3 regions of the Microbacterium sp. ZOR0019 genome follow, and region 2 is predicted to be linked to each of the others. Evidence: predicted binding sites of a transcription regulator. Region 2 holds the regulator's gene; each other region holds the start of a gene.

Region 1 (9,640 bases), on a different contig from region 2:
CGCGCCCGGACTATCGTGCCGACGTGCAGGAGGCGATGGAGCCGACCAAGAAGAAAGAGGTCGACGAGGACATCGGCGACGATCTGGAGCTGTTGCTCGCCGCGGCCGAGCTCATCGTTTCGTCGCAGTTCGGGTCGACGTCGATGCTCCAGCGCAAGTTGCGTGTCGGTTTCGCGAAGGCCGGTCGCCTGATGGACCTGCTGGAATCCCGCGAGATCGTCGGGCCTTCGGAGGGTTCGAAGGCGCGGGACGTGCTGGCCACGGCTGAGCAGCTGCCGCAGGTGATGGCGAAGCTGCGCGGCGAGGACGTTCCTGCCGCCTCCGCTGCGCCGACGGCACCTGCCGCCCCGCCGGTCCCACCGATGCCTCCGGCCCATGATCCGATCGCGGCCCAGTACGAGGGTCTTCCCGAGGTGGAGGCCGAGGGCGACGAAGACGCCTGGGGCCTGACGGGGCGCGACTGATGGCCATCCCACGGCAACTGCCCAATGCCATCACGGTCGCGCGGATTCCGCTCGCCGTCGTGTTCTTCGTCCTGCTGCTGCTCGGAGGAACCTACGGCCTGGCTGAGCCCGGACTGCGCTGGGCCGCTGCGATCATCTTCATCGTCGGCATCTCCACCGACTGGGTCGACGGCTACCTCGCTCGCAAGTACGACATCGTCAGCGATTTCGGGAAGCTCTGGGACCCGATCGCCGACAAGCTCCTCACCGGGGCGGGGTTCATCGGTCTCGCGATCCTCGACGAGGTCAGCTGGTGGATCGTCGCGATCATTCTCGTGCGCGAGTGGGGGATCACCATCCATCGTCTGATGGTCGCGAGCGAGCATGTGGTCGCGGCCGCGTGGATGGGCAAGATCAAGACGGCGTTCCAGGGCGTGGCCCTGGGATGGGCGTTGCTTCCCCTGCACGTCCTCATCGGTCTCGAAGCATGGACACTGGTGACGTTCATCCTCATGATCATCGTCTTGCTGCTGACCGTGGCGAGTGGGATCGACTACATCGTGGCGCAGGTGCGCGGATCGCGGCAGAAGAGGGCATGAGCGAGACGAGCGCCGCCGCCGTTCTGTCGGCGCTCGACGAACGCGGGTGGACACTGGGAGTGGCGGAGTCCCTCACCGGCGGGGCGCTGTGCGCAGAAATCGTCTCCATCCCAGGAGCCTCCGCCGTTCTCCTCGGCGGTGTCGTGGCCTATGCGACCTCCGTCAAGGCGACGGTGCTCGGCGTCGACGCCGAGCTTCTCGCCGGGCGCGGTCCGGTGCACCCCCAGGTCGCGCTGGAGATGGCCGGGGGTGTGCGGCGAGTGGTGAGCGTAGACGATCGGCCTGCGGACGTCGGCGTGTCCACCACTGGGATCGCGGGACCGGATTCGCCGGACGGGCAGCCCGTCGGTACCGTGCACATCGGTATCGTGACGCCGAACGGGGCGCAGGCGAGAGAATTCCGCTTCCGCGGCGACCGGGATTCGATCCGGGCGCAGACGGTGGCTGCGGCGCTCGAAGCACTGCTCGACCTGGTCGCGGAATAGTGTCCGCCCCGGTCGGGTTATCAATGATGTGCTCACATTCAAACCACAGAGTGCAGGGGTAGATTTCGTGCAGGCCAGGCGTACTAGACTGGCTGTCCTATCGGGGGAGACTCCGAACGATCACACGGGGAGGAGGTTCCGATGATTCTTGTACGACAGGAAATCGGCGATGTGCTGAGGGACTTCCGCCTGCAGAAGGGGCGCACGCTCCGGCAGGTTGCAAGCAAGGCTTCGGTTGCGCTCGGCTACCTCAGTGAGGTCGAGCGTGGGCAGAAGGAAGCGTCGAGCGAGATCCTCGCATCCGTCGCCGATGCTCTCGATGTGCCCATCTCGACGATCATGCGCGAGGTCGGGGACCGCATCTCGGTTCTCGAGGGCATCCAGGTCTTCCCGGACGTCGTTCCGGACGACCTCGTGGCGTCGGTCGAGCCTCAGCTCTCGTTGCACTGAGCAGGGTGCCGGAGTGAACGATGCGTCGTAGCGAGTTTCTGCGCGCGGTCGACACCGAGTTCCAGGCACGAGCATCGTCATTGGTGAACGATCTCGGACTCTCGGCTCTTCGTGGTCGCACGGCGCTCGAGGCGTTGGCCGACGGGACACCGCCCCGTGAGATCTGGCTCGCGCTGTGCGTGGAGATGGACGTCCCGGAGAACCGGCGTCACGGTGTCGGCCGTCTGGAGCCGCGCGGGCACTGACTCCGTCGGCGATGTCCGCGGGTTACGGCACACGGTGTGCGATCGGCGGCGTGTCGTCGAATATTCGTTCGAAGAGAGCGTAGTCTTCTGCACAGGTGGTTCAGAGCTGTGATTGTCCACCGAACGTGAGTTTGCCGAGACGATGTCGGTGGCCCCTCGTACGGTGGAGAACAAGCCGAAGAGCCATACGCCTTGTCGGAGAGTCACTCCCAACCGGGAGGGCCGCGACAGCCTACAGGCGGCACCACGCGCGCAGAAGGAGCACATCATGCCATCACCCGCAGACCGCGAGAAGTCCCTCGAGACCGCCCTCGCCCAGATCGACCGTCAGTTCGGAAAGGGCTCGGTCATGCGGCTGGGCAGTGATGAGCGCGCCCCCGTTGCGGTCATCCCGACCGGCTCCATCGCGCTCGACGTCGCCCTCGGCGTCGGCGGACTCCCGCGTGGTCGAATCGTCGAGATCTACGGACCGGAGTCCTCGGGTAAGACCACGCTGACGCTGCATGCGATCGCGAACGCACAGCGCGCCGGCGGTATCGCGGCCTTCATCGACGCGGAGCACGCTCTCGACCCCGACTACGCAGCGAAGCTCGGTGTCGACATCGACGCGCTCCTGGTGTCGCAGCCCGACACCGGTGAGCAGGCGCTCGAGATCGCCGACATGCTCGTTCGATCCGGGGCGATCGACCTGATCGTCATCGACTCCGTCGCCGCGCTCGTGCCGCGCGCCGAGATCGAGGGAGAGATGGGTGATTCGCATGTGGGTCTGCAGGCTCGACTCATGTCGCAGGCGCTTCGCAAGCTGACCGGTGGCCTGAACCAGACGAACACCACGATGATCTTCATCAACCAGCTCCGCGAGAAGATCGGTGTCTTCTTCGGCTCGCCCGAGACCACGGCCGGTGGTAAGGCATTGAAGTTCTACGCGTCCGTCCGGATGGACATCCGTCGTATCGAGACGTTGAAGGACGGGACCGACGCTGTCGGTAACCGCACCAGGGTCAAGGTCGTGAAGAACAAGATGGCTCCGCCTTTCAAGCAGGCGGAGTTCGACATCCTCTACGGCGTCGGCATCTCACGCGAAGGCAGCCTGATCGATTTCGGCGTCGAGCATGCCATCGTCAAGAAGTCGGGCTCGTGGTACACCTACGACGGCGACCAGCTCGGGCAGGGCAAGGAGAACGCCCGTACGTTCCTGCTGAACAACCCCGATATCGCTCTCGCGATCGAGACGCAGATCAAGCAGAAGCTCGGTATCGGTGCGCAGCTCGTCGCTCCTGACGCCGCTGACGAGCTCGCCGAGCGTCGTCCGGCCTGATGAATGACACACGTGGGGGCGATTCCGAGCGGATCGCCCCCATCATTCCTCTCTTCGGCGGTGCTCGCCCTCAGGCTGACCCCGGCCGGAGCGCTGCGGCAGGAAGCGACGTGGTCTCGGAAGCCGAGCCCGGCCACACGAACGACGCCGGAGCGTGGCGATCGACGTGGGACACTCCGTCTCGCGGATCCGCGCTCGGGACGACGTCCGATGCGGGCACGCCCAGTGACCGTCATCCCGCCCGAGGAACATCTGCGAGACCGGGAGCCGGGCGAGCAGGCGAGGCGAGCTCCGGCCCCCGTCTCCATGCGCTCGACACATCTAACGAGGTGTCGGGTGGCGACGAGGTTGATCCGGACGAGGCCCGTACCGCGGCCGAGGAGTCGCTCGTACGGAAGCTGCGATCCCGCTCGCTGTCGGTTTCCGAAGCGCGTCAGATGTTGCGGGGACACGAGCTCGACAGCGCCACGATCGACGAGGTGATCGAAGACTTCGGACGCAGAGGCTACCTCGACGATGCCGCTCTCGCCGAGGTTCTGGTGACGTCGGGAGTAGAGCGGAAGGGGCAGGGGCGCGTCGCACTCTCCCGGGCGCTGGCCCAGCGGGGCATCCCGCGCGAGGTTATCGACGTCGCGCTCGATGAGCTACCCGACGATGACGACGAACGCGCTCTCGAGTTCGCTCGGAGCAAGGCTCGTTCGCTCGCCCGGTTGGACCACGACACGGCGCTTCGGCGTCTGATGGGGCAGCTCTCGCGTCGCGGCTACAACGGATCGACAGCGATGAAGGCGGCGAAGACGGCATTGCAGGAGGCGACGTTCGGCAGGGCGACCTCGGGCGTCCGATTCGTCGACTCGGACTGAGATCCCGACGCGGCACACGCGTGGAATCGGCTCGTACAATGGGTTGATCATGACTATTCCCCGCAGTGAACCGACGATCATCAGTGCGTCGTCGGCGGCCGTCGACGACGACGGGCGACAGCGATCCTACGAAGTCCGCACCTTCGGGTGTCAGATGAACGTGCATGACTCCGAACGGCTCTCCGGCTCGTTGGAGAGCGCCGGCTATGTGCGTGCGCTCGACGGCGCCGAAGCCGATGTGGTGATCATCAACACCTGTGCCGTGCGAGACAACGCCGCCGGCAAGCTGTACGGCACGCTGGGGCACCTCGCCTCGGTGAAGCGACGCAAGCACGGCATGCAGATCGCGGTGGGCGGGTGTCTGGCGCAGATGGACAAGCAGGCCGTCCTCGACAAGGCTCCGTGGGTCGACGTCGTGTTCGGAACCCACAACATGGGCTCATTGCCCGGCCTCCTCGAGCGCGCACGCCACAACGGTGATGCCGAGCTCGAGATCCTCGAGTCGCTCGAGGTCTTCCCGTCCACGCTGCCGACGAAGCGCGACTCCGCGCACAGCGGCTGGGTATCCATCTCCGTGGGCTGCAACAACACCTGCACCTTCTGCATCGTCCCCAGCCTGCGCGGGAAGGAGAAAGATCGTCGTCCTGGCGACATCTTGAACGAGATCCGTCTCCTCGTGGATGACGGCGCGATCGAGGTCACTCTGCTCGGGCAGAACGTGAACTCCTACGGGGTCGAGTTCGGCGATCGTCAGGCGTTCGGCAAGCTTCTCCGCGCGGCGGGCGAGATCGACGGACTCGAGCGGATCCGGTTCACCAGTCCGCACCCCGCGGCATTCACCGACGACGTGATCGATGCGATGGCCGAGACGCCGAACGTGATGCCGCAGCTGCACATGCCGCTCCAGTCCGGAAGCGATCGCATCCTCAAAGCCATGCGTCGTTCGTACCGCAGCGAGCGGTTCCTCGGAATCCTCGATCGGGTCCGCGAACGAATCCCGAACGCGGCGATCACCACCGACATCATCGTCGGATTCCCGGGCGAGACGGACGAGGACTTCGAAGACACACTGCGCGTCGTCGAACAGGCACGATTCTCTGCCGCGTTCACCTTCCAGTATTCGATCCGCGAGGGCACTCCTGCCGCCACGATGGAGGACCAGGTGCCCAAGGAGATCGTGCAGGAGCGGTACAACCGACTGATCGCCCTGCAGGAGCGCATTTCCCTGGAAGAGAACCAGAAGCAGGTCGGTCGCGAGGTCGAGGTGCTGGTGTCGACCGGCGAAGGCAAGAAGGACGCGGAGACCCACCGGCTCACTGGCCGCGCCGAAGACAACCGGCTGGTGCATTTCGAGGTGACCGACGGCTCGGCTCTCCCGCGGCCGGGCGACGTCGTGACGGTCACGGTGACCCATGCCGCACCGTTCCACCTGCTCGCGGATGACCCGACCGGCGCTCCGCTGCGCATCCGTCGGACCCGCGGCGGCGACGCGTGGGATCGCGGGCAGGCCGAGTCCTGCGCGGTCCCGACGCCCGCGGCAGAGGGCGGCCCGCGACCGGTCTCGCTCGGCCTTCCCACGCTGCGCGTCGGAGTGTGAGCGACCCGCGCCTCTGGGCGATCGTCGGGGCGACCGGCACCGGGAAGAGCGAGCTTGCGCTCGATCTCGCGGAGGCGTTGCGTGCTCGGGGCAACCCGGCCGAGATCGTGAACGCCGACGCCATGCAGCTCTACCGTGGCATGGACATCGGAACCGCGAAGCTGCCCGTGGCAGAGCGGCGCGGCATCCCGCACCACCTGTTCGACGTGCGTGAGGTCGCCGACGAAGCGGCGGTGGCCTGGTATCAGCCGGTGGCGCGAGAGGCGATCGGTGCGATCCACCGGCGCGGCGGGGACGCGATCCTCGTGGGTGGATCCGGCTTGTACGTGTCGAGCGTCGTCTACGAGTTCCACTTCCCGCCACGAGACCCTGCGATCCGTGAGCGCCTCGAGCGCGAGTTGGAGTCCGCAGGCCTCGCCGGACTGCTCGAGCGTCTGCGTTCCCAGGATCCTGCGGCGGCGGCGAAGGTCGACCCGCGAAACAGCCGCCGCGTCATCCGAGCCCTCGAAGTCCTCGAGCAGGGGAGCAGTACACACGGTGCCGCCTTGCCGGAAAGGCCCGTGCTGTGGCATCCGCGAACCCGGGTGATCGGCCTGCACGTCGATCGCGCCGACCTGGTGCCTCGCCTCGATGCCCGCGTCGAGCGGATGTGGGAGGCCGGTCTCGTCGCAGAGGTCGCAGGCCTGCGGGAGCACGGCCTCGAGCGTGGTGTCACTGCTCCGCGAGCCATCGGCTATGCGCAGGCCTTGGCCCAGCTCGACGGGGCTCTGAACGAAGCCGCCGCCATCGCTCAGACGCAAGCCTTGACCCGCCGTTACGCACGTCGGCAGGTCTCGTGGTTCAAGCGGTACCCGGAGCTCGAGTGGTGGACCGCACCCGCGGACGCGGAGGCGCTCCTCGGAGCCGAGACCGCGTCGTCGTGACCGACCGCCTTCGATGTCGGTGAGTGGTGGGAGGCTGAGGGCATGGTCACCCATTTCTTCACCGCCTCCAGCCTCGACGGGTTCATCGCGACAGACGAGCATTCGCTCGATTGGCTGCTGACACAGGATGTCGATCCCGATGGTCCGATGGGGTACAACGCGTTCGAGAAGAACATCGGCGCCCTGGCCATGGGGTCATCGACATACGAGTGGGTCATGCGACACGAGGAGGGTCGATGGGGCTACAGCCAGCCGACCTGGGTGTTCTCCCACCGTGAACTCGAACTCCCGAAGAACGCCGATGTGCGGCTGACCCAGCAGGACGTGCAGAGCGTTCATGCCGAGATGTCGGCGGCGGCGGGCGATCAGGACATCTGGATCGTCGGCGGGGGAGACCTCGCGGGTCAGTTCGCCGATGCGGGGCTGCTGGACGAGGTCTGGGTGCAGTATGCGCCCGTGACGCTGGGCTCCGGCGCACCTTTGCTCCCGCGCAGGCTCGACCTCGAGCTCCTGGAGGTCGCGCGCAATCGGAACTTCCTGTGTGGACGCTATTCCGTGGTGTCGACGTGAGCGTGTCGAACGAGTCGCCGACCGACGGTGCGGCGGACTGGGCCGTCCGTCGGTTCGAACGCGTTCATACGGACGCCGTCGTCGCTCTCTGGGAGGAAGCCGGGCTCACGCGGCCGTGGAATGATCCGCGTATCGACATCGAGCGCAAGCTCGCCGTGCAGCCCGAAGGGTTCCTCGTCGCGGTGACGAAGGACGACGAGGTGATCGGATCGGTGATGGCCGGGTATGACGGTCATCGAGGGTGGCTCTACTACCTCGCGACGGCAGCGTCTCACCGTGGCCTCGGAATCGCGCGAGCACTGGTAGCGGAGGCCGAGCACGTGCTCGAAGCGATGGGATGCCCGAAGGTGCAACTGATGGTCCGAGAGGGCAATGAACACGTCCTCGGCTTCTACGATGCCCTCGGGTACGAGCGGTTCACCGTGGCCAACACGGGAAAGCGTCTCGTCTCCGACGCCTAGCCCCGCTCTCTAGACTGGGGGCATGGTCGCATTCACCAAAGGGCACGGCACGGGCAACGACTTCATCATCATCGCTGACCCCGACGGGGCACTCGATCTGACGGTGGAACAGGTCACCGTCCTCTGCGACCGCCACTTCGGAATCGGTGCGGACGGCATCCTCCGCGTCGTCCGATCCGAGGCGATCGCCGATGGCGAGGCCGCGCTGGCGGAGGAACCTGCTGCCGAGTGGTTCATGGACTACCGGAACGCCGACGGTTCGCTCGCCGAGATGTGCGGCAACGGCATCCGGGTGTTCGCGCACTACCTGGTTCGCTCCGGTCTCGCGACCATCGAGCCCGGATCCACCCTGCCCATCGGCACGCGGGCCGGTGTGCGCGACGTGACGCGAAGCGCGACCGGATACCAGGTCGACCTCGGCCGCTGGAAGCTCTCGGGCGACGACCCGCTCGTGCGTGTCGACGGGCTCCCCGTCACGCGTCCCGGCCTCGGGATCGATGTCGGCAATCCGCACGTCGTCGTGGCGCTCGCCTCGGAAGCCGAGCTCGCCGGCCTCGAGCTGCACCGCGCACCTGATCTCGATCCTTCGCTTCCCGAGGGGGCGAACGTCGAGTTCGTCGTGCCAGGGGAGCCGCTCGTGCGCGATGGCGTCGGGCACGTGAGCATGCGCGTCCATGAGCGGGGTGTGGGCGAGACCCTCAGCTGCGGTACCGGCGTCGCCGCGACAGCGCTGGCCGTGCGCTACTGGGCAGGGGAGAAGGCACCGAACAACTGGCAGGTGGAAGTGCCGGGCGGCACCCTCGGCGTACGCATGTTCCCGGCCGAGGACGGGGAGCACGTCGCGCTCTCAGGCCCGGCCCAGCTGGTGTTCCAGGGCGAGGTCGACCTCGTCTGACCGTCGTCCAAGACGAATGCGACGGTCACAACTCGGAGAGTGCGATCGGCTCCGTCGGGGGCGTGCCGTGCTTACGGACCTTCAGGATCCGGTACCCCTTGCCGGTGGCGGTCCGGAAGACGCTGTAGCCCGGATGGAACGTCGCGCCGATCCAGCGTTGCAGCGAGTCGGCCCCGAGGTTGCGCTGCACCACGAGCCATGCGTCGCTGCGCTCGTCGAGTCGCGGGATCCACCGTTCCAACAGCCCGTGGAGCTCGTTCTTGCCGACGCGGATGGGCGGATTGGAGCGGATCGTGCGGAACGACACGTGCGCGGGAACATCGTCGGGCAGAGATGCGTTGACATTGGTGAGCCCGAGAGCAGCCGCGTTGCGGCGGACGAGATCCAGGGCACGCTCGTTCACGTCGACGGCCCACACCGTCGCATGGGGAGAGGCGAGGGCCATCGAGATCGTGACAGGACCCCAACCGCTCCCGAGGTCGAGAAGGTCGCCGCCCGGAGGAACCGGAGGCGTGTTGGCGAGGAGCACTGCAGTGCCGGCGTCGAGACGATCCGGGCTGAAGACACCACCGGCGGTGGTGAGTTCGAGCTCTCGACCTGCGAGCGATACGCGGATCTTACGAAGGTTCTCGGGGCTTGCCGGGGCCGCAGTGAAGTAGTGATCGGACCCCATAGGGCGAGCGTACCGGACAGCGCGGGCTAAGGTTAAGGCTCGCTACGAAACCCAGAGACAAGGAACGGATGACGGAGACCACCACCCCCTCCACCGACGACCACACCGTCGATCGCGT
Region 2 (9,640 bases):
TTCCGCTACCGGTGATCTTGAAGCGCTTCTTAGCACCCGAGTGGGTCTTCTGCTTCGGCATCTTCTCTTCCTTCGTATGGCGCCTTCTCAGGCGACGGTGTCAACCCGCGGTGCGGGAGTTCTGGGGGCGGGAGCTACTCCGCCGGAGCTGCGGCCGGGGCGTCGGCCTTCGCGTCGCGAGCAGCCTGCTTCTTGTCGGCGCGCTGAGCATCGCGGACGGCGTTCTGCTCCTGCTTTGCCTCCGACTTGCTCTTGAGCGGCGCGACGACCATGACCATGTTGCGACCGTCGATGGTCGGGTTCGACTCGACGGTGCCGAACTCGGCCACGTCTTCGGCGAACTTGCGCAGCAGACGCACACCCTGCTCGGGACGCGACTGCTCGCGACCGCGGAACAGGATCATGGCCTTGACCTTGTCGCCCGCCTTGAGGAAGCCCTCGGCGCGCTTGAGCTTGGTCGTGTAGTCGTGAGCCTCGATCTTCAGACGGAAGCGGACTTCCTTGAGGATCGTGTTCGCCTGGTTGCGGCGAGCTTCCTTTTCCTTCTGGGCGGCCTCGTACTTGAACTTGCCGTAGTCCATGATCTTGACGACGGGCGGCTTCGAGTTCGGGGCGACCTCGACGAGGTCGAGATCGGCTTCCTGTGCGAGGCGCAGCGCGGCCTCGATGCGGACGACGCCGATCTGCTCACCCGCGGGGCCGACGAGGCGGACCTCGGGGACGCGGATGCGCTCATTGGTACGGGGATCGCTGATGCGGAACTCCTTAGACGATGTGATTCGGCCACCGTGACGCTCTCTGCATCACGGGCGAAATCGGAATCGTCCCCGCCCACCGGCATTCAGACGCCGGCTCCGCACCCTGTCTACCGGGTCCGTCTTTGCGAACGGAGCCGGTGGAGTGCAAGACCCGGTAGCCTTGAACGGCAAGCGCGGGTGGGAAGTGAATCCTCTTTCGATCCGGAGCATGACGCTCCGGAGCCCGCCAAAGTCTAACAGAAAGCAAGGCGAAGTGACGAACCAGGCATCGGACGAGGCTGCACGCGAGCGCGAAGAGCGCTGGGCACGTCAGGAGGAAGCCGCGTCGTCGGCCACCCGAGACATCGCCGACGTCCCCGCTGTCGAGGTGATCACCACCGCGGCCGTGCACCTCATGAGCGCGGCTGCCGTCAAACTCGGCCTCGCCGACGACCCGGACGCGGCAGCCCAGCTCGACCTCGACGAGGCGCGCAAGCTCATCAACGCCCTCGCCGGACTCATCACCGCCGGCGCCCCCGAGATCAGCGACATGCACGCACGCTCGCTGCGCGACGGTCTCCGCTCGCTTCAGCTCGCCTTCCGCGAAGCCTCCTCCATCCCCGACCCGATCGGCAAGGGACCCGGCGAGAAGTGGACCGGTCCGGTCAACTGACAGCCGGAACGCGAGCGAGTCGCGACGCTCAGGCGCCGCGGCGGAGCTTCACGGTCAGTGAGTCGGCGAGCACGGCGATGCGGTCATCGGACGCCCAGCGCTGGGCGAGGCGGGCGAGAACAGCATCGAGCACGTCGCGCTCGAGCCCATCGACCAGTTCGAGGATCACGACCAGCTCCGGACCACGCAGGCGCGCGTCGGGGTCGCCGGCCGCGACGGCCACATCGATCACCGCCAGCTCGTGCGCGACGCTCTCCTGCAGCGCGGAGACCACCTCTGTCGAGAGGAAGCTCGGCACCCACGGGTGCCCCTGAGCGATCGCCCAGACGGCGGGGCGCCGAATGACGAACTCGGTCTCGGAGGTCGGGTCGAGCACGATCAGATCGGTGTCTTCGGCGGAAGCCGCCAAGGCGGCACGGAGCGCCTCGACCGGGATCGGTCGCGCCGTGGCATCCCACGCCTGCATCGTCTCGACGGACGAGAAGACCGGCTGCACGCGACGTCCATCGGGAGCGGCGACCGTGACGATCGAGAGCTCCTGCGTCTTGTCGACCGCCAGGCCGTTGGGCGCGACGCCCTCCTCCCCCTTCTCGGCGATGAGCGGGATCAGCACGCGCGCGGAACGGAATGCGTCGACGACCTCGACCTGACTCCCCTTCCCCGCACGGAAGCGGAGCAGAGCGGCCAGCAGGGCGGGGTCCGCGGAGCCGTCGTCCGCCGCGTGCGGGTTCGACTCGAAGCTGCGCCCCTCCCAGGGGACACCGGCGGAGTCGCCGTGGTTGTGCGACTCGGGCCCGCAGGAGTGCGCGTCAGTCTCCTGCGACATCCAGGGCCTCAGCCAGTGTGAAGGCGCCGGCGTAGAGTGCCTTGCCGACGATCGCGCCCTCGACACCCAGCGGCACGAGCGCACGGAGCGCGGCGATGTCATCGAGGTTCGAGATGCCTCCGGATGCGACGACCGGCTTCGGCGTGCGGGCGGTGACCTCGCGCAGCAGTTCGAGGTTCGGACCGCGAAGCGTGCCGTCCTTCGTCACGTCCGTGACCACGTAGCGGCTGCAGCCGGCGTCTTCGAGACGACCGAGGACCTCCCAGAGGTCTCCGCCCTCCTTGGTCCATCCGCGGGCGGCGAGCGTCGTGCCACGCACGTCGAGGCCGACCGCGATCGCCTCGCCGTAGCGGCCGATCACGTCGGCGGCCCACTCGGGGTTCTCGAGCGCGGCGGTGCCCAGGTTGATCCTGGCGGCCCCGCTCTCGAGAGCCGCTTCCAGGGTCGCATCGTCACGGATGCCGCCGGACAGCTCGATGTCCACACCCTTGAACTGCTTGATGACCTTGCGCAGGATCGGCGCGTTGCTGCCCCGACCGAACGCCGCATCGAGGTCGACCAGGTGGATCCACTTGGCGCCCTGCGCCGCCCACTCACCCGCCGCGTCCAACGGGTCGCCGTAGCTGGTCTCGGTCCCGGCCTCCCCCTGGGTCAGCCGGACGGCCTTGCCACCGGCGACATCGACCGCGGGAAGGAGCGTGAGCGAGGGAGACTGCGCGAAGTCGTTCATGGATTCCTTGGTTCGGGAAGCTCTGCGGCCCGGAGCGGGCACGAGAACCGAGGGTAGTCCGCCCGAGGGCGGGTGACAAAACGGATGACGTCCACGGGAGGAGTCAGAGGCTGCCGATCCAATTGCGCAGCAGTTGGATGCCCGCTTCGCCCGACTTCTCCGGGTGGAACTGCGTGGCCGAGAGTGGGCCGTTCTCGACGGCGGCGAGGAACGGATCGCCGTACGTCGTCCAGGTGAGGACCGGCTGCGGGAAGGGCGGGATCACATCGAGCTCCCACGACTGTGCGGCGTAGGAATGCACGAAGTAGAACCGCTCCTTCTCGAGTCCGCGGAACAGGACGCTGTCCGCGCCGGGCTCGACCGTGTTCCACCCCATGTGCGGGAGCACGGGAGCGTTGAGTTCGGTGACCGCCCCCGGCCATTCGCCGAGCCCCGCGGTGTCGTGTCCGCGCTCGACACCGTGCTCGAACAGCACCTGCATGCCGACGCAGATCCCGAGCACCGGTCGCCCACCGGCCAACCGCCGGTCGATGATCTCGTCGCCGCCGTGGGTACGCAGTGCCTCACGGACGGCCTGGAACGCACCGACGCCGGGGACGAGCAGTCCGTCGGCCTCGAGAGCCGTCTGACGGTCTCGGGTGAGCACCGCATCTGCGCCGGCCTCGGCCAGTGCCTTCACCGCGGAGTGGACGTTGCCGGAGTCGTAATCGAAGACGGCGACGCGGGGCGCGCTGCTCACAGCGCACCCTTGGTCGACGGGATGCCGTCGACCAGCGGGTCCAGAGCCTTGGCCTGGCGGAAGGCGCGCGCGAAGGCCTTGTACTCGGCCTCGGCGATGTGGTGCGGGTCGCGCCCGCCGAGGACGCGCACGTGCACCGTGAGTGCGGCGTTGAAGGTGATGGCCTCGAACGAGTGGCGCACGAGAGACCCGGTGAAGTGTCCACCGATCAGGTGGTGCTCGAACCCGGCCGGCTCGCCGGTGTGCACGAGGTACGGACGCCCGGAAATGTCGACGACCGCCTGCGCGAGGGCTTCATCGAGGGGCACGAGCGCATCGCCGTACCGCGAGATGCCCGACTTGTCGCCGAGCGCTTCGAGGATGGCTTGTCCGAGCACGATCGACACGTCTTCGACGGTGTGGTGCGCATCGATGTCCGTGTCGCCCGAGGCCCGTACCGTCAGGTCGGTGAGCGAGTGCTTCGCGAAGGCGGTGAGCATGTGGTCGAAGAACGGCACCGAAGTGTCGATACGGCTCGCACCGGTCCCGTCGAGGTTCAGTTCGAGCTCGACGGTGGACTCCGACGTGCTGCGCACACGGCTGGCGGTGCGCGGGGTCAGTGCGGGGCTGCTCATGATGCCGATCCTATCGAGGCCAAGGCGTCGAGGAATGCAGTGGTCTCGGACTCGGTTCCTGCGCTCACCCGGAGGTGCCCGGGGATGCCGACGTCACGCACCAGCACACCACGGTCGTACAGCTGCTGCCAGGTCGCGCGCGGGTCGGCGACTCCTCCGAACAGGACGAAGTTCGACCACGTCTCGTGCGGCGTGTAGCCGAGGGCCTCCAGGGTCGCGGTGATCCTGTCGCGCTGCTCGACGATCTCCTCGACCATGCCGAGCATCACATCGGCGTTGCGCAGCGCAGCGACGGCGGCGGCCTGTGTGAGCGCGCTGAGGTGATACGGCAGTCGGACCAGGCGGAGGGCGTCGATGAAAGCAGGATCGGCCGCGAGATAGCCCACCCGCGCGCCCGCGAACGCGAATGCCTTGCTCATGGTGCGGGAGATCGCGAGCCGAGGCCGCCCTTCGAGGAGCGTGAGCGCGGAGAGCGCGTCGTGCGGAGCGAACTCCTGGTACGCCTCGTCGACGATGACGACGCCGCGCGCAGCGTCGTAGACGGCTTCGACGACGTCGAGACCGAGAGGCGTCCCGGTCGGATTGTTCGGCGAGCAGAGGATGACCACATCGGGGTCAGCAGCGCGTACCTGCGCAGCCGCATCCTCGGGCGTGATCGAGTAGTCGGGCTCCCGGGTGCCGGCAATCCACCGTGCCCCCGTTCCCTGCGCGATGAGCGGATACATCGAGTACGTGGGCGCGAACCCGAAGGCGGTGCGCCCGGGTCCTCCGAACGCCTGCAGGATGTGCTGCAGCACCTCGTTGGATCCGTTGCCCGCCCAGATCTGGTCGGCGGTGAGCCCATGACCGAGGTAATCCGCGAACGCCTCGCGAAGCGTCGTGAACTCCCGGTCCGGATACCGGTTCACATCGCGGATCGCCACCGCGATATCGTCGAGGATGTCACTCGCGACCGCCTCCGGGATCGGATGAGTGTTCTCGTTGACATTGAGAGCGACCGGGAGAGGGGCCTGGGGGGCACCGTACGGCTTCAGCCCGCGAAGGTCGTCACGGAGTGGCAGATCGTGGAGGGAGAGCGTCACCCTTCCCATGCTAGGCCGCTGGTCGGGCGGATGACGCACATCCCGGTGAGGGCTCAGTCCACGTACTGCGCCGGGATCGCGAGCTCCTGACCGATCTGGAGCTCGCCACCACGGAGCACGTTCATCCGGCTGATCTCTCCGATGACGACACGCGGGTCGGCGTTCGGCGCGACCGAGGTGGCGATCGACCACAGGGTGTCCCCGGGCAGGACCGTCAGCGTCTCGACACTCGCGGCGGGAGCATCGGCACCGGAGGCGATGGCGCTACCGCCGCTGAGTGCCGCGAAAGCGATTCCGATGGCCAGCGGCACGGAGGCGAGAGCCAGCAGCACACCGCGACCCCGTGCCGTCAGCCGCAGTCGCGTGTGGGGGCGTGCGGGTGCCGGGAGGATCGTTGCGGTGCTGACGCTGATGGTGCTCATGTCGTGCTCCTTAGCCTGTCTCGGGGCGATGGGCCCGGAGGAAGTTGGCGTAGCATTCGCATTCCCGTCTCGGCCGGGAGCCGTGAATGCGAAGCTACGTTCCGAAGGTATCTTCGAGTTCGAACATCTGTCAAGTGTTCTTCGAAACCGGAAACGCCATTCGCCCGACACGCTCGAACAGATCTTCCAGATCGGACTGTTTCTCGGATACGGTTTCGATGAGAACACCACACCACGGGCCTCCGACATTCGAAGAGCGACGTCGGATCACGCACTTAAGGAGCACCATGAGCGAGTACTCAGCCCCCGAGTCGGAGGCACCGCGGACCCGCCGTCGCAAGAGCCTGAGTCCGAAGCAGATGGCGATCCTCGAGGTCATCCAGAATTCGATCGCCCACCACGGGTACCCGCCGAGCATGCGGGAGATCGGTGACGCCGTCGGCCTCAAGTCGCTCTCGAGCGTGACGCACCAGCTCGGACAGCTCGAGCTCAGCGGCTACCTGCGCCGCGACCCCGGGAAGACGCGCGCGATGGAGGTCCTGATCGATCTGCCCGGTGCGAGCGGCGAGAACCCGGCCGATGTCGCGACCCCCGTGGGCGATGCCGCGCTCGTACCCCTGGTCGGGCGCATCGCCGCGGGCGTGCCGATCACGGCGGACCAGCAGGTGGAGGAGATCTTCCCCCTTCCACGCCAGCTGGTCGGCAAGGGCGACCTGTTCATGCTCAAGGTCTCCGGCGAGTCGATGATCGACGCCGCGATCTGCGATGGCGACTGGGTGGTCGTCCGCTCCCAGAACAATGCGGAGAACGGCGAGATCGTGGCCGCGATGCTCGACGGGGAGGCCACCGTCAAGGTCCTGCGCCGTCGCGACGGGCACACCTGGCTGCTGCCCCGCAACTCGTCTTTCGAGCCGATCCTCGGTGATGAGGCCGTCGTGCTCGGCAAGGTCGTGGCTGTGCTCCGAGCGGTCTGACGTGCTCCGCTGACCGTCGAGGCCCCCTCCCAGATACGTTTCTGAGAGGGGGCCTCGACGCTGCGCGGGGGCCTCGACGCTGCGCGGGGGCCTCGACGCTGCGCGGGGGTGTCGACCCTGCGCGGGGGTGTCGACCCGCTGCGAGGGTGTCGACCCGGGGTGGGCTACACCCGGACGGTCACGTCCTCACGCACCCGGCGCGTCGCCTCGACGATGTTGCGCAGCGAGGCGGTCGTCTCGTCGTAGCCGCGGGTCTTCAGGCCGCAGTCCGGGTTCACCCAGAGCTGACGTGTCGGGATCTCCTCCACCGCGCGACGCAGCAGCGACTCGACCTCCTCGACCGTGGGCACGCGCGGCGAATGGATGTCGTAGACGCCCGGACCGATGCCGTGGTCGAACCCGACCTCGGCGATGTCGGCGACGACCTCCATGCGACTGCGCGCCGCCTCGATCGAGGTCACGTCGGCATCGAGCGCCCGGATCGCATCGATCACGACACCGAACTCGGAGTAACAGAGGTGCGTGTGCACCTGGGTACCCGCAGCGGCACCACCGGTCGCGAGTCGGAACGAGTCGACGGACCAGCGGAGGTACGCGGGCTGGTCCGCCTTCTTCAGCGGCAGGAGTTCACGCAGCGCGGGCTCGTCGACCTGGATGATCGCGATGCCGGCAGCCTCCAGGTCCGCGATCTCATCGCGCAGCGCCAGCGCGACCTGGTTCGCGGTCTCACCGAGCGGCTGGTCGTCGCGCACGAACGACCAGGCGAGGATCGTCACGGGACCCGTGAGCATGCCTTTCAGGTGCTTGCTCGTCAACGACTGCGCGTACGCGGACCATCCCACGGTGATCGGCGCAGGTCGCGAGACGTCACCCCAGAGGATCGACGGGCGCGTGGCCCGGGATCCGTACGACTGGACCCAGCCGTGCTCGGTCACCGCGAAGCCATCGAGGTTCTCGGCGAAGTACTGCACCATGTCGTTGCGCTCGGGCTCCCCGTGGACCAGCACATCGAGCCCGAGGTCCTCCTGCAGAGAGACGACGCTGGCCACTTCGCGACGCAGGAAGTCGTCGTAGTCCTCGGCGGGGATCTCGCCCCGGGTGAACCGGGCGCGCGCACGCCGGATGTCGCCGGTCTGCGGGAAGGAGCCGATCGTCGTCAACGGCAGCACGGGCAGGCCGAGCGCCTCCTGCGCGGTCTCACGCTCCTCGTACCCGACGCGGGAGAAGTCGGCCGTGCTGAGCGCACGATCGCGGACGGCACCGTCACGAACGCCTGGTGCAGCGAGACGATCCGCCAGCGCGGCGGACGACGCGTCGAGCTCGGCGGCGATCGACGCGCGGCCGACGCTGAGTCCCCGGGCCAGCACACCGACCTGCTGGACCTTCTGGTCGGCGAACGCCAACCACGAGACCAGACGCTCGTCGAGCCCGGACTCGTCGGTCACGTCGTGGGGCACATGCAGCAGCGACGTCGACGTCGACGCGGACACGGCCGCGCCGAGCGCACGGAGGGCCTCGAGCCGGTCGAACGCGTGCGCGAGGTCGCCGCGCCAGATGTTGTGCCCGTCGACCACCCCGCCGACGAGGGTCTTGCCCTCGAGCCCTGCAGCCGGGGCGGGCACGCCGCCGCGCACGAGGTCGACGGCGATCGCCTCGATCGGCGCGGCCGCGAGCACCGGGAAGACCTCACCGAGGTCGGCGTACGGGGCGGCGACGAGGATCGCGGGGCGTTGCGTTGCACGTCCGAGCACGTCCAGCGCTCGGGCGGCAGCATCCGACAGCTGAGCGACGGATGCAGGGAGCGACTCGCTCACGAGCGCCGGCTCGTCGAGCTGCACCCACTCGGCTCCCTCGGCGCGAAGTCGCGCGAGCAGCTCCACGTAGACCGGGAGCAGGTCATCGAGGCGCGCGAGCGGGTCGAAGCCCTGCGGGGCGTCATCCGAGGCTTTCGCCAGCGCGAGGAGGGTGACGGGGCCCACGATGACCGGTCGCGTGACCAGTCCCGCCTCGGCAGCCTCGGAGACCTGCCGGACGAGGCGGTCACTGGAAAGCGAGAACACCGTCTCCGGGCCGATCTCCGGCACCAGGTAGTGATAGTTGGAGTCGAACCACTTGGTCATCTCGAGCGGCGCACGCTCGCCCTCCCCGCGGGCGATCGTGAAGTAGGCGGGGAGTCCCACCGTGCCATCGGCACCGCGGAGGTCCTCGAAGCGTGTCGGGATGGCCCCGACGGTCACGGCGGCATCGAGCACCTGGTCGTAGTACGAGAAGGACTCGGGGATCGCGGAGTCCTTGCGTCCAAGCCCCAACTCGGCGAGGCGCTCGCGCGTCGATGCGCGCAGCTCACGGGTGGTCCGCTCGAGCTCCTCCTCGTCGATGCGGCCCGCCCAGAACGCCTCGACGGCCTTCTTGAGCTCACGGCGACGGCCGATCCGGGGATAGCCGAGGATGGTGCCCTCGGGGAATGCGGTCATGATCTTTCCTTTCGGCGGGGTCTAGTGACGCAGGGCCGGGAGGATCCCGGCTTCTGCGAGAACGGTGAGGACGGTCTCGTGTTGGTTGAAGGCGTAGAGGTGCACGCCCGGCGCTCCCCCGGCGACGACCTCGCGAGCGAGGCGTGCGGCCCACTCGATGCCGATCTCTCGACGACCCTCCGCGGTCGGCTCGACGTCGAGCGCGATGGCGAGTTCGCTCGGCAGGTCCTCCCCCGTGAGCTCGAGCACGCGTGTGAGCCGCGCCGGTGAGGTGATCGGCATGATGCCCGGCAGGATCGGGATCGTGACCCCGGCGCTGCGAGCCCGTTCGACGAACGCCAGGTAGTCGTCAGGGTGGAAGAAGAGCTG
Region 3 (9,640 bases), on a different contig from region 2:
GACGGCGACGGCGGCCAGGATCCCGAGGAGGATGGGCTGTCTCGGGCGGAGGAACGTCCGGACCGTACGCGGGACGAGCTGTGCCGAGGCGTCCATCTGCGTCGACCGTGAGGGGAGGCAGAGCAGGATCACGCTGACGATACCCAGTATCAGCGGAAGTGCCGTCCGGCTCCCGAGGTCCCACCAGAGCTGCGGGCCGAAGCCGAAATCGCCGGCGAGGGGAGCGAGGAACACGATCACCGGCACTCCACCCGCGATCGCGGTGAACACCGCGTCTCTGGTCGGGAGCCGTGGGGTTACGCGCAGGAGAGTCAGCCGGAGGGCGAGCGCGATCACTGCGCCGAGCACGCTGGGCCCCCAGATGAGAAGCAGGAAAAGGATCATCGTCGCCTCCGTCAGTGTGTCATCACGCTGATACATTATGTACCAGTGTGATGACACACTTCAAGGCTCGTTCAGACGGCGAACTCGACCTCGGCCGCGGCGATGTCCGCGTTGACGACCTGCAGGCGCACGATGTCTCCCGGCTTCACGTCCGCGGGAACGGGCGCTGTCGCCGTCACCGCGGGGTCGGCGATCTGCACGCTCGCGCGCTCACCGCGCAACTCGATGACCGTCGCCTCGATCGTCGTGCCGATCAACGGAACGAGCAGCGCGGCTTCGACGGTGTTGATCGTCGTCGAGTTCAGCCGCGACGCGCGCTGACCGGACTCCTGCATGAGAGCGGGGAGCTCGGGAAGCGACGCGCGGGCCCACTCCGGTACCGGAGCGCCACTCGATGCCGCAAGGCAGATGACGAGGCTCCAGCGGTCGACGAGTCGGCGCAGGGGAGCGGTCGCGTGCGCGTAGGGAGCGCCGATCGCGGCCTGCACCGTGTCCGTCGGGGGCGCTCCGTCGAAGACGACATAGCCTGCGCCGCGAAAAAGCGATGCTGCGGCTTCGAGCACCGGGAGGGTGACGGGGTCGGCGCGATCCAGCCGGCGCAGGTACTCCCCGTAGGTTCCTGACGTCCACGGTCGCCCGAGGGCCACCGTCTGGTGACGGAACGTGGTGAAGGCCGCGTCGTCGGGTTCCGGCATGGTGCGGAGGACACCGATCCCGGCGTCGAGCATGAGTGACGCCGCCGCCATCCCCGTCATGAGGGACAGTTGAGCGTTCCACTCCTCGACGGGGAGAGGGCTGCGGCGTTCGATCGAATACGCGCCGTCCGCACCCTGGACGACCTCCTCATCGGGGAGGTTGAGACTCGCCCCGCCTCGTGACCGTTCCTGTTCGAGGCGCCGCGCTCCGATCTCCGGCAGCAGAGCCGCGGGTCCGTCGTCGCCACGGTCCAACGCCTGCTGCGTGGTCATGTACTCGAGCTGGGCACGAGAGCGGATGAGTGCGCGTTCGAGGCGGAAGTCCTGCACCGAGGCCGCCTCGTCGAGGTCGAAGGTCCAGACCAGCGCAGGGCGGTCGACGTTCGCGAGCAGCGAGGCGCGATCCTCGCTCAGTGCTCGAGGATGCAGCGGGATCGACCCGTCCGCCGCGTACAGCGTCTGTCCGCGGCGTCGGGCCTCGGTGTCCACCGCTCCGCCCGGCACGACGAATCCCGGAACGTCGGCGATCGCATAGCGCACCGTGTAGCCGGTGCCCGCACGAGCCAGGTGGAACGCCTGGTCGAGGTCGCGGGAACCCGCCGGATCCAGCGTCGCGAACGGTACGTCCCGGAGGTCGAGCTCCGGGGCGGTCGCGGTGCTGGTCTCTGCTTCGGCGAGCGCCCCGGGCGGGAATTCGAGCGGCGCCTCCGAAGACTCCCGGAGCGCGGCCAGGGCGGACGCGAGCTCGCTCCGAGTGGCGGAGGAGGACACATGCGATCGGCGCTGCGGCATGGCTCCACACTATGCGGGCTCCCTCATCGATGCCGGATCCGCTGGAGCCGGCCCGACCGTCCGCGGGTCGCGTTACCGTGGTTACATGACCACTGCAGCCAAGGCCCAGACTCTTGTCGGACTCTATGACGCTCCGGAGATCCTCCGCGTCGTGAATGTGTGGGACGTCGTCTCCGCGAAGGCCGTCGCCGCGCTCCCGGAGACGAAGGCGCTCGCCACCGCGGGGCACGGCATCGCCGCCTCGTTCGGCTACGAGGACGGAGCCACGCCGCGAGAGGTGATGATCGACATGGTCGGGCGGATCGCTGCCGCTGTGCAGGTTCCCGTCACCGCCGACCTCGATGACGGCTACGGGGACGCGGGGGAGACCGCGCGTCTCGCCATCGCCGCCGGTGTCGTCGGTGCGAACGTCGAGGATCGGCTCAAGCCGCTCGACGAGTCCGTCGCCGCCGTCGAGGCGATCGTCAAGGCGGCAGAGGGCGAAGGAGTGCCCTTCGCCCTCAACGCGCGCACCGACGCCTTCGTCCGTGCCGGTGGGCGTTCCGTGAAGGAGAGCGTCGCCGATGCCATCCAGCGCGGTCGTGCCTACCTCGACGCCGGTGCGACGGCGGTCTTCGTCCCCGGCATCCTCGACATGAACGTCACCCGTCAGCTCGTCGAGGGCATCGGTGAGCGCAAGGTCAGCGTCATCGGTCTTCCGGGAGCGCTCGCCGCCTCGGAGTACGAGAAGCTCGGCGTCGCTCGCATCTCCTACGGTCCTCTTCCGCAGCGGGTCGCTCTCACCGCTCTGCAGGAACTCGCGGCCGACCTTTACGCCGGTGGGGTCGTCCCCGCGAACCTCCCCGCGCTCAACTGACGCGAGACGAGTGACCACGGCTCACTAGACTTGCTCCGTGGTCACTCGTCTTTCGAATTTCTTCCTCCGCACGCTCCGCGAAGACCCTGCAGGCGCAGAGGTCGCCAGCCACCGGCTGCTGATCCGGGCCGGGTACATCCGGCCGCAGGCCGCCGGGATCTTCGCGTGGCTGCCACTCGGTCTGCGCGTCAAGGCGAAGATCGAGTCCGTGGTGCGCGAGGAGATGGCCGCGGCCGGTGCGCAGGAAGTCCATTTCCCCGCACTGATGCCGCGTGAGGCGTATGAGGCGACCGGTCGCTGGGAGGAGTACGGCGACCTGCTCTTCCGACTCCAGGATCGCAAGGGGGGCGACTATCTCCTCGCGCCGACCCACGAGGAGGCGTTCACGCTGCTCGTGAAGGACCTGTACTCGTCGTACAAGGACCTCCCGCTCACGATCTACCAGATCCAGGACAAGTACCGTGACGAGGCGCGTCCGCGGGCCGGCCTGCTCCGTGGCCGCGAGTTCACGATGAAGGACGCCTACTCGTTCGATTCCTCCGACGAGGGTCTGGACGTCAGCTACCAGGCGCAGCGTGATGCTTACGAGCGGATCTTCCAGCGCCTCGGTCTCGAGTACGCCATCGTTCAGGCGGATGCCGGCGCGATGGGGGGCTCCCGAAGTGAGGAGTTCCTGCACCCGACGCCGGTCGGAGAGGACACGTTCGTGCGCAGCGCGGGCGGATACGCCGCCAACGTCGAGGCGTTCACGACCGCGGTGCCCGAAGCGATCGAATTCGACCCGGACGCAGAGCCGGTCATCTTCGACTCACCCGACACCCCGACCATCGAGACGCTGGTGTCGCACAGCAACCGCGAGCTCGACGGCGACTACACGGCGGCGGACACCCTCAAGAACGTGGTTCTGGCTCTCACGCATCTCGACGGGACCCGTGAGCTGGTCGTCGTGGGCATCCCCGGCGACCGCGACGTCGACGAGAAGCGTGCGGAGGTGGCGTTCGCTCCCGCTGAGGTCGAGACCGCCACGGCCGACGACTTCGAGAAGAACCCGCTGCTCGTGCGGGGCTACATCGGCCCGTGGTCACCCACCGGCGCCGTGTTGGGCGAGCAGTCCGCGACCGGCATCCGCTACCTCGTCGACCCGCGTGTGAGCGAGGGGACGACCTGGATCACCGGGGCGAACATCGACCAGAAGCACGCCCACTCCGTCGTGGCCGGACGAGACTTCGCCGCCGACGGCATCGTCGAGATCGCGAACGTGCGTGCCGGAGACCCGGCTCCCGACGGATCCGGCCCCGTCGAGCTCGCGCGCGGCATGGAGATCGGTCATGTGTTCCAGCTCGGCCGCAAGTACGCCGAGGCGCTGGGCCTGAAGGTGCTGAACGAGAACGGCAAGCTCGTCACCGTCACGATGGGCTCCTACGGAATCGGTGTGACCCGCATCCTGGCGATCATCGCCGAGCTCAACAACGACGACAAGGGTCTCATCTGGCCGGCCTCGATCGCACCGTTCGACGTGCAGGTCGTCGCAGCCGGTCGTGACCAGGTCGCGTTCGACGTCGCTGAGGGCCTCTCCGCTCAGCTCGAGACCGCCGGGTTCGACGTGCTCTACGACGACCGCCCCAAGGTGTCGCCGGGAGTGAAGTTCGGCGACGCCGAGCTCGTCGGCGTGCCGAAGATCGTGATCGTCGGACGCGGCGCGGCCGAGGGGCAGGTCGAGCTGTGGGACCGTGCGACCGGTGCCCGCGACGCCATCTCGGTCGACGAGGTCGTCGAGCGTCTCGCTCACCGCTGAGTCAGCACGGCCTCGGCCTCGGCGTCGGCGTCGGCGTCGGATTGCGGGGGAGTCGGGCGAAAGCGGCGTCCGCAGGCTCGGCCTCAGCGCTCCAGAGCGCAGTCGAGTGCTGTGCGCGCGTAGGAGAGGATGTTCTCGCGGTAGGTCTCCGCGCCCGATTCCAACCCGATCAGTGGGTAGAGGTCGTAGGCGTCCTCGAGAGCGACGATGTTCTGTGAGATGACGGTGAGGTCTGCGGTCGGTCGGAACACGCCGAGCGCGGCCCCGATCTCGATCGTCGAGCGGTAGAGATCCACCTGACGCGTCACGATCGAGCGGTGCAGCGGGCGGTACTCGGGCTGTTCGCGCAGGAGCGGGATGCTCTCATAGGCCATCCGCAGATGGTCGCTGATCTCGTCTGGAACGCCGGCGACGATCAGGGACACCAGCCGTCTCGCAGGGTCCGTCTCGCGCTCGGCGATGGTGCGACGCTTCTCGTACATTTCCTCGAGCACACCCTCGACGGTCGCGTACATGAGTTCGTCGAAGCTCGGGAAGTAGTACAGGACGCTCCCGGTGCTCACCGATGCCTCGGCGGCCACCGCCCGGACATTCGTGCCCCGGATGCCGCTGCGACCCGCGACACGTCTGGTCGCGGAGATCAGCTCCGCACGTCGGGCGGCATGCTTGCGCTGTTCGGCCACGTGTCCTCCTCGTGCCTGGCGCTACTCGTCGTCGGGAACGAGCGTGGTGAGTTCAGCATAGTGCTGAGGGCGTCGCTTCCTCAGGACGAGCCCCACGATCGCTCCGGCCAGGAACAGGATGGGCGTGGGGGCGAGGAGTACGAGATTGATCGGCCCGGTGAGTCCGGTCACGAGATCGAAGTTCATCGCGATGAGCGTGAACCCGACGAGCAGACCGAGCGCACCGAGAGCCGGGGCCACCAGCACCCGCCAGACGCTGTGTCCGCGGCGCCCACGGAGGAAGAAGCCGACGACGGCGATCGCGGCGACCGCCTGGGCGAACACGAGGCCGGCGACGCCGATCGAGTACACGGGCAGCGCGAAGCCGAGAAAAGGGTCCGCGCCACTGACGATCGTCGCGACGGTGGCGACGAGAGAGACGATCGAGATCACGAGGCTGGCATGGTGCGGCGCCTGCGTCGAAGGCTGGGTCTGCGCGAGCCAGGACGGCAGCAGACGCTCGCGGCCGAGGGAGAAGAGGTAGCGCGAGCTCGCGTTGTGGAAGGCGAGGAGACACGCGAAGAAGCTGGTCACGATGAGGACGCGCATCGTCACGGAAGCCCATTCGCCGAGGTAGGCGTCACCGGCGTGGAACACCATGTCTTGGAAGTCGTCCTGCATCGCGAGTTTCAGGACACCCTCCACGCCGAACGCCACGGTGAGCACCCAGAAGGTGAAGGCGTAGAACACTCCGAGGAATGCGATCGAGATATAGGTCGCCATCGGGACCGTGCGTGCGGGATCCTTCGCCTCCTCGGTGTAGATCGCCGTGCTCTCGAAGCCGAGATAGGCACCGAACCCGAAGACGAAGAGCGCGCCGCTGCCGGCAGCGAAGAAGACGTTCTCCGGCGCGAAGGAGGCGAAGGACACCGGCTCCGGCCCTCCCTGTGCCAGGACGGCGACGGCGAGGACGAGGAGGATGGCGACCTCTGCGGTGAGGAGTACTCCGAGAACCCTCGCGCCGACATCGATCTTGCGGTAGCCGAGGATGCCGACGATGACCAGGGCCAGCACGGCGTAGACCGTCCAGGGGAGGTCGATGCCGAAGAGGGCGGCGAAGGTCATCTCGCCGAAGAAGCCGACGAATCCGTAGAAGCAGATGCAGAGGGCCGTGTACGAGAAGATCGTGACGAACACGATCCCGATGCCGATCGGCTTTCCGAGTCCCCGCGCTCCGTAGACGTAGAACGCCCCGGTGTTCCGCACGTACCGGGACATCGCGGTGAACCCGACGGCGAAGAGCATCAGCACGACGCCGCTGGCGAGCATCGCACCGGGGCCGCCGATCCCCGCCAGGCGGAAGTCGGTGGCTGCCGCGCTCGCGACGACGGTGAGGGGGGCGGCCGCTGAGACGACGAAGAAGACGATGGCCCAGACGCCGAGCCGGCGTTGTGCGAGCGTTGTCGTCGTCGTGGGGACGGAAGAGGGATTCGACTGAGACATCTGTGGCTCCGGAATCTTCGCGGTTGAGTGGCGGGCACGTCGCGGTCGAGGCTTGACCTGAACATTGAGTAAAGAGGTAGCCTTCGGTTAAGTCAAGCAAATTCGAGGAATGTGATCTAATCTCTGAACATACGTTCATTTTGAATCGGAGGAGCGGATGAGTGCATCGTCGCAATCGGAATCGTCGACCGGTCCCACCAGGGCTCGTGACCTGGGCGTCCCCTTCGAGGGGCGGTCGGGGCTCGCGGGGGCCATCACGGACGTCCCGGGGGTGGCCGTCGGCTACCGGACGCTGATCGCAGGCGAAGGCCGCGGAGCCGTTCGTACAGGCGTCACGGCGATCCTGCCTCGAGGGCGATCGGGGGTCGGTGTGCCATGCGCTGCCGCGGTGCATTCCTTCAACGGCAACGGTGAACTCACCGGGCGATCGTGGATCGAGGAGTCCGGTTCACTCACGATGCCGATCGGGATCACGAGTTCGCACGCGGTCGGAGCCGTGCATGCCGGCATCGCCGCCTGGGTCGCCGAGAACGCCCCGCACGTCGCCGCACAGTGGATGCTCCCCGTGGTCGGGGAGACGTGGGACGGCTACCTCAATGACATCAACGGTGGCCACGTCAGCCCGGCCGATGCCCGAGCAGCGCTGGAAGCGGCATCGCCCGATGCTCCGGAGGAAGGGAACGTCGGCGGCGGTACCGGAATGAACTGCTACGGATTCAAAGGCGGCACGGGTACGGCGTCCAGGGTCGTGGCGTACGGCGGCGATGAGTACACCGTCGGCGTCCTCATCCAAGCGAACTTCGGCTCCCGGGAGGAGCTCCGCCTCGGCGGGATCGCTCTCGGCCTGCGCTCGTCGACGCCGAATCCCCTGGAGGAGGGGGACTGGCTCTCGCGGGAGAGGAATCGGCGTGCTCCAGGAGGGGCGGGGTCGGCGATCGTCGTCATCGCCACCGATGCGCCGCTGCTTCCCGGCCAGTGCGCCGCCTTGGCTCGCCGTGGTGTGCTCGGCCTGGGACGCAGCGGTACAGCGGGGAGCCACTTCTCGGGGGACATCGTGCTCGCGTTCTCCACAGCGAACGAAGGCGCATTGACTTCCGTGTTCCCCGACAGGGCGGACGCCGAGTACGAGACGCTGCGGATGATCCCGTGGGGGCGGATCGATCCGTTCCTCACCGCGGCGGTTCAGGCGGTCGATGAGGCCGTGTGGAACGCACTGGTGGCGGCACAGGACATGACGGGTCGGGATGGGCACGTGAGTCACGCGCTTCCGCATGCGGAGGTCCGCGCGGCGGTCTCCCAGATGAACGGTCTTTGACCAGCGGTGTGGCATACGGGCACGCTCGCATCTCCGCATGACACGCTGGGGGCATGAACGACGAACCTCTGCCGGAAGCGCTCAGTGCCGAGATCAACACCGTCCTCGACGACGCGGGCGTGCACGCCGATCGACGATTGGTGATGCGGATGCTGCGGACCGCGATCCTGCTGGGTGAGGACGGTGCCGACCGACTCGACCTGAAGATCGCCTCCGCGGCACTGGCGGAGATGCGCGACGCCTTCCGACTGTTCGCCCCGTTCCGCGGCGTGCCCAAGGTCACCGTCTTCGGTTCGGCGCGCACCAGGCAGGATGATCCGCTGTACCTGACCGCCCGCGATGTCGCCGCGGCACTGGCCGGTGATGGATGGATGGTCGTCACCGGCGCAGGTCCCGGGATCATGCAGGCAGCGTCCGAAGGGGCGGGGCCCGCGCTCTCGCTCGGTGTGTCGATCCGACTGCCCTTCGAGGAGAAGCCGAACGGCTTCGTCGCCGGTCAGGATCACGTGGTCGCGATGAAGTACTTCTTCACGCGCAAGCTGATGCTCATCAAGGAGTCGCTGGGATTCATCTGCCTCCCCGGCGGTTTCGGCACCCTCGACGAGATGTTCGAGCTGCTCACCCTCCAGCAGACCGGCAAGGCGGAGCCCACGCCCATCGTGCTCCTCGATCAGCCGGGCGGGACGTTCTGGCAGGGGCTGCGCAGCTTCATCGACGACCACCTCGCTCCGACCGGCGTCATCTCGGAGGGGGACTTCGACCGTGTCGTGATCACCGACTCCGTGGAGGAGGCGCGCGCGGAGATCACCGGCTTCTGGCACAACTACGACTCGCTGCGGTGGGTCGGCGACGCGCTGATCCTGCGCCTGCGGGAAGAGCCGACGGATGCCGAGATCGAAGCACTCAACGAGCAGTTCGCCACGATGCTGGCTTCGGGGCGTATCGAGAGGACGAATCCACGGCAGCCCGAGGTCGCCGACGACGACCGACTCGAACTGCCGCGACTGGCGCTCCACTTGGATCAACGCCAGGTCGGAAACCTGTTCCGGTTGATCGGGGCGATCAACGCCCTTCCTTCTGCTCCCGCGCGGTGATGCCGGCGGCGAACTCGCCGAGGTCGACGGTGCGGCCGAGGATCCGTTCCGCCGCTCGGTGCCCGGAGTAGAAGGCGGCGCCGACCGTCGCGGGTTCGTCGCCCCAGGTGGCCTCGCCCGCGAAATGCAGCACGTCATCCACCGGACCGGCCAGGGCATCGTGGTCGCGATGCGTCGATCCGACCGCGAGGTGCGAGTAGGAGCCGTTCGAGAACGCATCCGGCCCCCAGTGCGTGATCCAGTGGGCGCGAGGTTCGCCGACCGCGTCGCCGTACAGGCTTCGGAGGGCGCGCAGGACGTCAGCGACCACCTCCTCGTCCGGCAGCTCCTGCATGTGCCGCCCGAAGGGGCCGGCCGCGAAGGTCAGCAGCGTGGGCAGTCCGCTGACGGCGGAGACGTCGTACCAGGAGTGCCAGTGCTCCCCGGCCTCGCCCAGAGCACGGATGACGTAGCTCTCGTCGTTCCAGAAACGTGCGGGGAACTGCAGGAAGATCTTGTTGAAGACCCCCATGCCGAGCCGGTCGATCGGGCCCGCGACCGCGTC

What was found. Region 2 encodes LexA, which represses DNA repair genes until DNA is damaged. Its sites were predicted from a motif close to TCGAACANNTGTTCGA; they were not measured.
Region 1: a site for LexA is predicted at 2,279-2,294, ahead of recA (recombinase RecA). Genes of this name have one in related genera too.
Region 3: a site for LexA is predicted at 6,811-6,826, ahead of L978_RS09105 (DmpA family aminopeptidase). Genes of this name have one in related genera too.

Annotation. Positions count from the first base shown of each region.
Region 1 covers NZ_JRKC01000004.1:35,007-44,646, reverse strand. Annotated here, with positions in the region: gene L978_RS00670 (DNA translocase FtsK) at 1-464, shown strand, start outside; gene pgsA (CDP-diacylglycerol--glycerol-3-phosphate 3-phosphatidyltransferase) at 464-1,042, shown strand; gene L978_RS00660 (CinA family protein) at 1,039-1,527, shown strand; gene L978_RS00655 (helix-turn-helix domain-containing protein) at 1,669-1,977, shown strand; gene L978_RS00650 (DUF3046 domain-containing protein) at 1,998-2,222, shown strand; gene recA (recombinase RecA) at 2,491-3,540, shown strand; gene L978_RS19080 (regulatory protein RecX) at 3,978-4,403, shown strand; gene miaB (tRNA (N6-isopentenyl adenosine(37)-C2)-methylthiotransferase MiaB) at 4,453-6,000, shown strand; gene miaA (tRNA (adenosine(37)-N6)-dimethylallyltransferase MiaA) at 5,997-6,923, shown strand; gene L978_RS00625 (dihydrofolate reductase family protein) at 6,966-7,493, shown strand; gene L978_RS00620 (GNAT family acetyltransferase) at 7,490-7,954, shown strand; gene dapF (diaminopimelate epimerase) at 7,977-8,849, shown strand; gene L978_RS00610 (class I SAM-dependent methyltransferase) at 8,875-9,522, opposite strand; gene hflX (GTPase HflX) at 9,591-9,640, shown strand, end outside.
Region 2 covers NZ_JRKC01000080.1:27,753-37,392, reverse strand. Annotated here, with positions in the region: gene rpmI (50S ribosomal protein L35) at 1-61, opposite strand, end outside; gene infC (translation initiation factor IF-3) at 135-779, opposite strand; gene L978_RS16255 (DUF1844 domain-containing protein) at 1,012-1,410, shown strand; gene L978_RS16250 (SseB family protein) at 1,439-2,236, opposite strand; gene priA (bifunctional 1-(5-phosphoribosyl)-5-((5-phosphoribosylamino)methylideneamino)imidazole-4-carboxamide isomerase/phosphoribosylanthranilate isomerase PriA) at 2,220-2,966, opposite strand; gene hisH (imidazole glycerol phosphate synthase subunit HisH) at 3,070-3,705, opposite strand; gene hisB (imidazoleglycerol-phosphate dehydratase HisB) at 3,702-4,319, opposite strand; gene L978_RS16230 (histidinol-phosphate transaminase) at 4,316-5,410, opposite strand; gene L978_RS16225 (LysM peptidoglycan-binding domain-containing protein) at 5,455-5,823, opposite strand; gene lexA (transcriptional repressor LexA) at 6,111-6,797, shown strand; gene metE (5-methyltetrahydropteroyltriglutamate--homocysteine S-methyltransferase) at 6,962-9,271, opposite strand; gene L978_RS16210 (methylenetetrahydrofolate reductase) at 9,293-9,640, opposite strand, start outside.
Region 3 covers NZ_JRKC01000040.1:9,324-18,963, forward strand. Annotated here, with positions in the region: gene L978_RS09075 (hypothetical protein) at 1-384, opposite strand, end outside; gene L978_RS09080 (RNB domain-containing ribonuclease) at 456-1,871, opposite strand; gene L978_RS09085 (isocitrate lyase/PEP mutase family protein) at 1,957-2,727, shown strand; gene L978_RS09090 (proline--tRNA ligase) at 2,765-4,522, shown strand; gene L978_RS09095 (TetR/AcrR family transcriptional regulator) at 4,606-5,205, opposite strand; gene L978_RS09100 (APC family permease) at 5,227-6,687, opposite strand; gene L978_RS09105 (DmpA family aminopeptidase) at 6,845-8,002, shown strand; gene L978_RS09110 (TIGR00730 family Rossman fold protein) at 8,056-9,096, shown strand; gene L978_RS09115 (flavin monoamine oxidase family protein) at 9,065-9,640, opposite strand, start outside.